3 regions of the Bacillus sp. T3 genome follow, and region 3 is predicted to be linked to each of the others. Evidence: a T-box and tRNA genes for the amino acid it is inferred to sense, from the RefSeq annotation. Region 3 holds a T-box; the other regions hold tRNA genes.
The links. The T-box of region 3 lies ahead of ileS (isoleucine--tRNA ligase). A T-box ahead of a tRNA ligase gene usually reads a tRNA of that ligase, here a tRNA-Ile.
Positions count from the first base shown of each region.

Region 1: it encodes a tRNA-Ile, which carries the amino acid that the T-box ahead of ileS (isoleucine--tRNA ligase) is inferred to sense. The anticodon was not compared.
Region 2: it encodes a tRNA-Ile, which carries the amino acid that the T-box ahead of ileS (isoleucine--tRNA ligase) is inferred to sense. The anticodon was not compared.

Region 1 is NZ_CP137761.1:150,948-154,227, forward strand. It holds rRNA gene RGF10_RS00875 (23S ribosomal RNA) at 1-1,667, opposite strand, end outside; tRNA gene RGF10_RS00880 (tRNA-Ala) at 1,791-1,866, opposite strand; tRNA gene RGF10_RS00885 (tRNA-Ile) at 1,878-1,954, opposite strand; rRNA gene RGF10_RS00890 (16S ribosomal RNA) at 2,077-3,280, opposite strand, start outside.
Region 2 is NZ_CP137761.1:130,310-133,589, forward strand. It holds rRNA gene RGF10_RS00765 (23S ribosomal RNA) at 1-1,583, opposite strand, end outside; tRNA gene RGF10_RS00770 (tRNA-Ala) at 1,707-1,782, opposite strand; tRNA gene RGF10_RS00775 (tRNA-Ile) at 1,794-1,870, opposite strand; rRNA gene RGF10_RS00780 (16S ribosomal RNA) at 1,993-3,280, opposite strand, start outside.
Region 3 is NZ_CP137761.1:3,599,408-3,602,687, forward strand. It holds gene ileS (isoleucine--tRNA ligase) at 1-1,843, opposite strand, end outside; T-box leader at 2,064-2,303, opposite strand; gene RGF10_RS18345 (DivIVA domain-containing protein) at 2,358-2,870, opposite strand; gene RGF10_RS18350 (YlmH family RNA-binding protein) at 2,951-3,280, opposite strand, start outside.

The DNA of each region.
Region 1 (3,280 bases), 1.2 Mb from region 3:
CGGTTTGCGGTACGGGCACCTTTTATCTCGCTAGAGGCTTTTCTTGGCAGTGTGGAATCAGGAACTTCGGTACTATATTTCCCTCGGCATCACAGCTCAGCCTTCTCGAAAATGGGATTTGCCTCATTTTCAGCCTAACTGCTTACACGCACATATCCAGCAGTGCGCTTACCCTATCCTCCTGCGTCCCCCCGTTGCTCAAACGATAATGAGGTGGTACAGGAATATCAACCTGTTATCCATCGCCTACGCCTTTCGGCCTCGGCTTAGGTCCCGACTAACCCTGAGCGGACGAGCCTTCCTCAGGAAACCTTAGTCATTCGGTGGATGGGATTCTCACCCATCTTTCGCTACTCATACCGGCATTCTCACTTCTAAGCGCTCCACCAGTCCTTACGGTCTAGCTTCAACGCCCTTAGAACGCTCTCCTACCACTGACATCGTAGATGTCAATCCACAGCTTCGGTGATACGTTTAGCCCAGGTACATTTTCGGCGCAGAGTCACTCGACCAGTGAGCTATTACGCACTCTTTAAATGGTGGCTGCTTCTAAGCCAACATCCTGGTTGTCTAAGCAACTCCACATCCTTTTCCACTTAACGTATACTTTGGGACCTTAGCTGGTGGTCTGGGCTGTTTCCCTTTTGACTACGGATCTTATCACTCGCAGTCTGACTCCCACGGATAAGTCTTTGGCATTCGGAGTTTGTCTGAATTCGGTAACCCGATGAGGGCCCCTAGTCCAAACAGTGCTCTACCTCCAAGACTCTTACTACGTGAGGCTAGCCCTAAAGCTATTTCGGAGAGAACCAGCTATCTCCAAGTTCGATTGGAATTTCTCCGCTACCCACACCTCATCCCCGCACTTTTCAACGTGCGTGGGTTCGGGCCTCCAGTTGGTGTTACCCAACCTTCACCCTGGACATGGGTAGATCACCTGGTTTCGGGTCTACGACCACATACTCATACGCCCTATTCAGACTCGCTTTCGCTGCGGCTCCGTCTTCTCAACTTAACCTTGCATGTAATCGTAACTCGCAGGTTCATTCTACAAAAGGCACGCCATCACCCATTAACGGGCTCTGACTACTTGTAGGCACACGGTTTCAGGATCTCTTTCACTCCCCTTCCAGGGTGCTTTTCACCTTTCCCTCACGGTACTGGTTCACTATCGGTCACTAGGGAGTATTTAGCCTTGGGAGATGGTCCTCCCTGCTTCCGGCCGGATTTCACGTGTCCAGGCCGTACTCAGGATCCACTCAGGAGGGAACGAAGTTTCAACTACAGGGTTTTTACCTTCTTTGACGGACCTTTCCAGATCTCTTCATTTACCCCGTTCCTTTGTAACTCCATGTTGAGTGTCCTACAACCCCAAGAGGCAAGCCTCTTGGTTTGGGCTATGTCCCGTTTCGCTCGCCGCTACTCAGGGAATCGCGTTTGCTTTCTCTTCCTCCGGGTACTTAGATGTTTCAGTTCCCAGGGTGTGCCTTCAATACCCTATGTATTCAGGTAAAGATACTACTCCATTACGAGTAGTGGGTTCCCCCATTCGGAAATCTCCAGGATCAAAGCTTACTTACAGCTCCCCGAAGCATATCGGTGTTAGTACCGTCCTTCATCGGCTCCTAGTGCCAAGGCATCCACCGTGCGCCCTTTCTAACTTAACCTAAAGGTTAATTCTCTTATTATTAAGAGAGAAAAAACTAATGTGGTGTTTCTTGTTTTCTTCTTCTTACGATTATCTAGTTTTCAAGGAACAAAAAATAACGACATGGTGCAATCGTTATGATTGGTGGAGTCTAGGGGGATCGAACCCCTGACCTCCTGCGTGCAAGGCAGGCGCTCTCCCAGCTGAGCTAAGACCCCGTTATGGGTTATGGTGGGCCTAAATGGACTCGAACCATCGACCTCACGCTTATCAGGCGTGCGCTCTAACCAGCTGAGCTATAGGCCCATATATAACGGATAAATATTAAACTTTTGAGAAATTGCTCTCTCAAAACTAAACAAACCAAACAGTCAACAGTACAGACCAGAAGGTCTGCATTCCGATTGTCTTTACGACAATATCCTTAGAAAGGAGGTGATCCAGCCGCACCTTCCGATACGGCTACCTTGTTACGACTTCACCCCAATCATCTGTCCCACCTTAGGCGGCTGGCTCCTTACGGTTACCCCACCGACTTCGGGTGTTACAAACTCTCGTGGTGTGACGGGCGGTGTGTACAAGGCCCGGGAACGTATTCACCGCGGCATGCTGATCCGCGATTACTAGCGATTCCAGCTTCATGTAGGCGAGTTGCAGCCTACAATCCGAACTGAGAATGGTTTTATGGGATTGGCTCGACCTCGCGGTTTCGCGACCCTTTGTACCATCCATTGTAGCACGTGTGTAGCCCAGGTCATAAGGGGCATGATGATTTGACGTCATCCCCACCTTCCTCCAGGTTTGTCACCGGCAGTCACCTTAGAGTGCCCAACTAAATGCTGGCAACTAAGATCAAGGGTTGCGCTCGTTGCGGGACTTAACCCAACATCTCACGACACGAGCTGACGACAACCATGCACCACCTGTCACTCTGTCCCCCGAAGGGGAACGTCCTATCTCTAGGAGTGTCAGAGGATGTCAAGACCTGGTAAGGTTCTTCGCGTTGCTTCGAATTAAACCACATGCTCCACCGCTTGTGCGGGCCCCCGTCAATTCCTTTGAGTTTCAGCCTTGCGGCCGTACTCCCCAGGCGGAGTGCTTAATGCGTTTGCTGCAGCACTAAAGGGCGGAAACCCTCTAACACTTAGCACTCATCGTTTACGGCGTGGACTACCAGGGTATCTAATCCTGTTCGCTCCCCACGCTTTCGCGCCTCAGCGTCAGTTACAGACCAAAGAGCCGCCTTCGCCACTGGTGTTCCTCCACATCTCTACGCATTTCACCGCTACACGTGGAATTCCGCTCTTCTCTTCTGCACTCAAGTTCCCCAGTTTCCAATGACCCTCCCGGTTCAGCCGGGGGCTTTCACATCAGACTTAAGGAACCGCCTGCGCGCGCTTTACGCCCAATAATTCCGGACAACGCTTGCCACCTACGTATTACCGCGGCTGCTGGCACGTAGTTAGCCGTGGCTTTCTGGTTAGGTACCGTCAAGGTACCGGCAGTTACTCCGGTACTTGTTCTTCCCTAACAACAGAGCTTTACGACCCGAAGGCCTTCTTCGCTCACGCGGCGTTGCTCCGTCAGACTTTCGTCCATTGCGGAAGATTCCCTACTGCTGCCTCCCGTAGG
Region 2 (3,280 bases), 1.1 Mb from region 3:
CGGCATCACAGCTCAGCCTTCTCGAAAATGGGATTTGCCTCATTTTCAGCCTAACTGCTTACACGCACATATCCAGCAGTGCGCTTACCCTATCCTCCTGCGTCCCCCCGTTGCTCAAACGATAATGAGGTGGTACAGGAATATCAACCTGTTATCCATCGCCTACGCCTTTCGGCCTCGGCTTAGGTCCCGACTAACCCTGAGCGGACGAGCCTTCCTCAGGAAACCTTAGTCATTCGGTGGATGGGATTCTCACCCATCTTTCGCTACTCATACCGGCATTCTCACTTCTAAGCGCTCCACCAGTCCTTACGGTCTAGCTTCAACGCCCTTAGAACGCTCTCCTACCACTGACATCGTAGATGTCAATCCACAGCTTCGGTGATACGTTTAGCCCCGGTACATTTTCGGCGCAGAGTCACTCGACCAGTGAGCTATTACGCACTCTTTAAATGGTGGCTGCTTCTAAGCCAACATCCTGGTTGTCTAAGCAACTCCACATCCTTTTCCACTTAACGTATACTTTGGGACCTTAGCTGGTGGTCTGGGCTGTTTCCCTTTTGACTACGGATCTTATCACTCGCAGTCTGACTCCCACGGATAAGTCTTTGGCATTCGGAGTTTGTCTGAATTCGGTAACCCGATGAGGGCCCCTAGTCCAAACAGTGCTCTACCTCCAAGACTCTTACTACGTGAGGCTAGCCCTAAAGCTATTTCGGAGAGAACCAGCTATCTCCAAGTTCGATTGGAATTTCTCCGCTACCCACACCTCATCCCCGCACTTTTCAACGTGCGTGGGTTCGGGCCTCCAGTTGGTGTTACCCAACCTTCACCCTGGACATGGGTAGATCACCTGGTTTCGGGTCTACGACCACATACTCATACGCCCTATTCAGACTCGCTTTCGCTGCGGCTCCGTCTTCTCAACTTAACCTTGCATGTAATCGTAACTCGCCGGTTCATTCTACAAAAGGCACGCCATCACCCATTAACGGGCTCTGACTACTTGTAGGCACACGGTTTCAGGATCTCTTTCACTCCCCTTCCAGGGTGCTTTTCACCTTTCCCTCACGGTACTGGTTCACTATCGGTCACTAGGGAGTATTTAGCCTTGGGAGATGGTCCTCCCTGCTTCCGACCGGATTTCACGTGTCTAGGCCGTACTCAGGATCCACTCAGGAGGGAACGAAGTTTCAACTACAGGGTTTTTACCTTCTTTGACGGACCTTTCCAGATCTCTTCATTTACCCCGTTCCTTTGTAACTCCATGTTGAGTGTCCTACAACCCCAAGAGGCAAGCCTCTTGGTTTGGGCTATGTCCCGTTTCGCTCGCCGCTACTCAGGGAATCGCGTTTGCTTTCTCTTCCTCCTGGGTACTTAGATGTTTCAGTTCCCCGGGTGTGCCTTCAATACCCTATGTATTCAGGTAAAGATACTACTCCATTACGAGTAGTGGGTTCCCCCATTCGGAAATCTCCGGATCAAAGCTTACTTACAGCTCCCCGAAGCATATCGGTGTTAGTACCGTCCTTCATCGGCTCCTAGTGCCAAGGCATCCACCGTGCGCCCTTTCTAACTTAACCTAAAGGTTAATTCTCTTATTATTAAGAGAGAAAAAACTAATGTGGTGTTTCTTGTTTTCTTCTTCTTACGATTATCTAGTTTTCAAGGAACAAAAAATAACGACATGGTGCAATCGTTATGATTGGTGGAGTCTAGGGGGATCGAACCCCTGACCTCCTGCGTGCAAGGCAGGCGCTCTCCCAGCTGAGCTAAGACCCCGTTATGGGTTATGGTGGGCCTAAATGGACTCGAACCATCGACCTCACGCTTATCAGGCGTGCGCTCTAACCAGCTGAGCTATAGGCCCATATATAACGGATAAATATTAAACTTTTGAGAAATTGCTCTCTCAAAACTAAACAAACCAAACAGTCAACAGTACAGACCAGAAGGTCTGCATTCCGATTGTCTTTACGACAATATCCTTAGAAAGGAGGTGATCCAGCCGCACCTTCCGATACGGCTACCTTGTTACGACTTCACCCCAATCATCTGTCCCACCTTAGGCGGCTGGCTCCTTACGGTTACCCCACCGACTTCGGGTGTTACAAACTCTCGTGGTGTGACGGGCGGTGTGTACAAGGCCCGGGAACGTATTCACCGCGGCATGCTGATCCGCGATTACTAGCGATTCCAGCTTCATGTAGGCGAGTTGCAGCCTACAATCCGAACTGAGAATGGTTTTATGGGATTGGCTCGACCTCGCGGTTTCGCGACCCTTTGTACCATCCATTGTAGCACGTGTGTAGCCCAGGTCATAAGGGGCATGATGATTTGACGTCATCCCCACCTTCCTCCGGTTTGTCACCGGCAGTCACCTTAGAGTGCCCAACTAAATGCTGGCAACTAAGATCAAGGGTTGCGCTCGTTGCGGGACTTAACCCAACATCTCACGACACGAGCTGACGACAACCATGCACCACCTGTCACTCTGTCCCCCGAAGGGGAACGTCCTATCTCTAGGAGTGTCAGAGGATGTCAAGACCTGGTAAGGTTCTTCGCGTTGCTTCGAATTAAACCACATGCTCCACCGCTTGTGCGGGCCCCCGTCAATTCCTTTGAGTTTCAGCCTTGCGGCCGTACTCCCCAGGCGGAGTGCTTAATGCGTTTGCTGCAGCACTAAAGGGCGGAAACCCTCTAACACTTAGCACTCATCGTTTACGGCGTGGACTACCAGGGTATCTAATCCTGTTCGCTCCCCACGCTTTCGCGCCTCAGCGTCAGTTACAGACCAAAGAGCCGCCTTCGCCACTGGTGTTCCTCCACATCTCTACGCATTTCACCGCTACACGTGGAATTCCGCTCTTCTCTTCTGCACTCAAGTTCCCCAGTTTCCAATGACCCTCCCCGGTCAGCCAGGGGCTTTCACATCAGACTTAAGGAACCGCCTGCGCGCGCTTTACGCCCAATAATTCCGGACAACGCTTGCCACCTACGTATTACCGCGGCTGCTGGCACGTAGTTAGCCGTGGCTTTCTGGTTAGGTACCGTCAAGGTACCGGCAGTTACTCCGGTACTTGTTCTTCCCTAACAACAGAGCTTTACGACCCGAAGGCCTTCTTCGCTCACGCGGCGTTGCTCCGTCAGACTTTCGTCCATTGCGGAAGATTCCCTACTGCTGCCTCCCGTAGGAGTCTGGGCCGTGTCTCAGTCCCAGTGTGGCCGATCACCCTCTCAGGTCGGCTACGCATCGTCGCCTTGGTGAGCCGTTACCTCA
Region 3 (3,280 bases):
TATCGGCACCAAGCTGTTGCATAACCTTGGCCGGAATAACCACGTTACCAATTGATTTACTCATTTTTCTTCCTTCACCATCTAGCGCAAATCCATGGCTGAGAACACCTTTATACGGTGCCTTGCCTGTTACAGCAACACCTGTTGAAAGTGATGAATTAAACCAACCGCGATATTGGTCAGATCCTTCTAAATAAAGATCGGCTGGACGCTGAAGATCATCACGCTCTTCTAAAACAGCTTGGTGAGAAGATCCAGAATCAAACCATACATCCATGATATCCGTTTCTTTCGTAAATTCACCATTTGGACTACCCGGATGCGTAAATCCTTCAGGTAATAGCTCTACCGCTTCCCGCTCAAACCAAATATTTGATCCGTTCTCACGGAACAGTCCTGAAACATGATTGATCGTTTCGTCTGTAATAATCGCTTCACCATTTTCAGCATAGAATACTGGAATTGGTACACCCCATGCACGTTGACGGGAAATACACCAGTCACCACGATCGCGAACCATGTTAAACAAACGTGTTTCGCCCCATTCAGGTACCCACTTTGTTTCCTTAACAGCTTCTAGAAGCTCGTTACGGAAATCTTTAATAGAAGCAAACCACTGTGCAGTCGCACGGAAAATGACAGGTTTCTTTGTTCTCCAGTCATGCGGATAAGAGTGAGTAATAAAGGATAACTTTAATAGCGCTCCATTTTCTTCTAGCTTTTCCGTAATTGGCTTATTGGCATTTTCATAAAATAACCCTTCAAAGCCTGGAGCCTCATGTGTCATGTGCCCCTTATCATCTACTGGATTTAATACATCTAAGCCATACTTTTGACCAACATGGAAATCGTCTTCACCGTGACCAGGTGCTGTGTGTACACAACCAGTACCTGCATCAGTTGTTACGTGCTCGCCAAGCATGACCAGTGATTCACGACCATAAATTGGATGAAGGGCGATAATGTATTCCAATTCGCTTCCTTTAACCTTTTTGACGACCGTTGGATTTTCCCAGCCAACTTCACTAGTAACAGCTTCTAATAATGCTTCAGCCACAACGTATTTGCTTCCGCCTTCTTCAACGACAACATACGTTAATTCTGGATGAACAGAAATTCCAAGGTTGGCCGGAATAGTCCATGGAGTTGTAGTCCAGATAACGATTTTTGTATCGGTATCTAATACATTTTTTCCATCTTTCACGTTAAAGGCAACATAAATAGAGGCAGAACGCTTATCCTGATATTCGATTTCTGCTTCTGCTAAGGCTGACTCACTTGACGGTGACCAATAAACAGGCTTCAGACCTTTATAGATGTAGCCTTTTTTCGCCATCTCGCCAAACACTTTGATTTGCTGTGCTTCATATTCAGGCTTTAAAGTAATATATGGATTATCCCAGTCAGCACGAACACCTAGACGTTTAAACTGGACGCGTTGATTGTTCACTTGTTCATAAGCATATTGCTCACAAAGTTTACGGAATTCAGCAACGGTCATTTCCTTCCGTTTAACTCCTTTGTTTGTTAAAGCCTGCTCAATTGGTAAACCGTGTGTATCCCAACCCGGAACATATGGTGCATGGAATCCGCTCATTGATTTGTAGCGAACGATGAAATCCTTGAGGATTTTATTTAATGCATGGCCCATGTGGATGTCACCGTTGGCATATGGAGGACCATCGTGCAATACAAACATTGGTCTCCCTTTCGTTCTTTCTTGGACTTGCTGATAAATATTCATTTCTTCCCATTGTGCCTGCATGTCAGGCTCACGCTTTGGAAGATTCCCACGCATCGGAAATTCCGTTTGTGGCATCAATAACGTATCTTTATAATCCATTTCATTTCCTCCTATGGAATTTATTTTTGGTTGTTTTAAAGTTAGTTGTTGATTTCCGCTGCAGGTGCTCACTTTCCGCGGGGCGGGCGGTGAGCCTCCTCGGCGCATAGCGCCTGTGGGGTCTCACCTGTCCCACTGCTCCCGCAGGAGTCTCGCACCTTTCGCTCCAATCAACTTTGTAAATACAAAATGACAACAAAAAAAACCTTTTCATCCCTGATGAAGGGACGAGAAGGTTTTCCCGCGGTACCACCCTAATTGACAAAGCATATGATAGCTCTGTCCTCTAGTTATTCGTATCGTGAATTCACGCCAAAGTTTACTTTACCTATCAAAAATAGTGTTCAACCTGGAACTCAAGGGTGATTTTTCGAATTTTCGGCTTTCCTAGGCTTACACCATCCCTAAGTCGCTTTAAAAGCATGTTGAAAAAACGTACTGTCCCTATCATCGTCATTCTTATTTAAGGTTCTATTGTTATGCATTATATGCGATTTATAATTCGTTCGTCAAGTTATGCTAATGAATCTTCTTCAGCTGCCTTCAATTCAGATGCATCTAACTCATATTGGAGTAAATGATCCCAATCATCATTGCTTAATAAATCAAGCTGTGCTTCAATCAGCATTTTAAAGCGAGTTCTGAATACCTTTGATTGCTTCTTAAGATCTTCTATTTCCAAGGCAATTTTTCTTGCCTTTGTAAGCGATTCATTAACAATCCGATCAGCATTTTTTTCTGCTTCCTTGATGATTAATTTTGCTTCCTTTTGCGCATTTCTACGTACTTCTTCCCCAGCTTCTTGAGCAATTACAATCGACTTGTTAAGGGTTTCCTCAATACTAGAGAAATGCCCCAATCTTTCTGTTTGATCTTTTAATTTTTCTTCTAATTCCTTTTTCTCACGGATCAACAATTCATAATCTTTAATAACCTGATCAAGGAATTCGTTTACCTCATCCTCATCATAGCCTCGAAATCCCTTGCTGAATTCTTTATTGTGTATATCTAACGGTGTTAACGGCATAACGCCACCTCCAAATCAAGACTCGTATGTATAACCATGTATTCGACAATCCCTTTTATAATCCTGCTAAATCCAATAATTTATTTTTGCTGTTTCGCTATAATTCGCCATTTGTCCTTTTTTGTCTTTCCTTCGATTGAATCAATCTTAACACGGCCAAAGCCGCGGACCGATAAAGTATCACCTTCACCACATTCGAATGAAGAAGATTCAATCACTGTCCAATTAACTTTAACCAGGCCTTGTCCAATAATAACCTGTGCTTTTTGCCGCGATAATGGATACGCAGTAGAGACTAAAACATCGAGGCGAAGTGATGAACAGGTCATTGAAAGGTCCTGCCATACTTCCTCCACTTTGACTACTTTTTCAAATGGTATTTCATTAATTCGAACCTGCGCCCTTCCAAT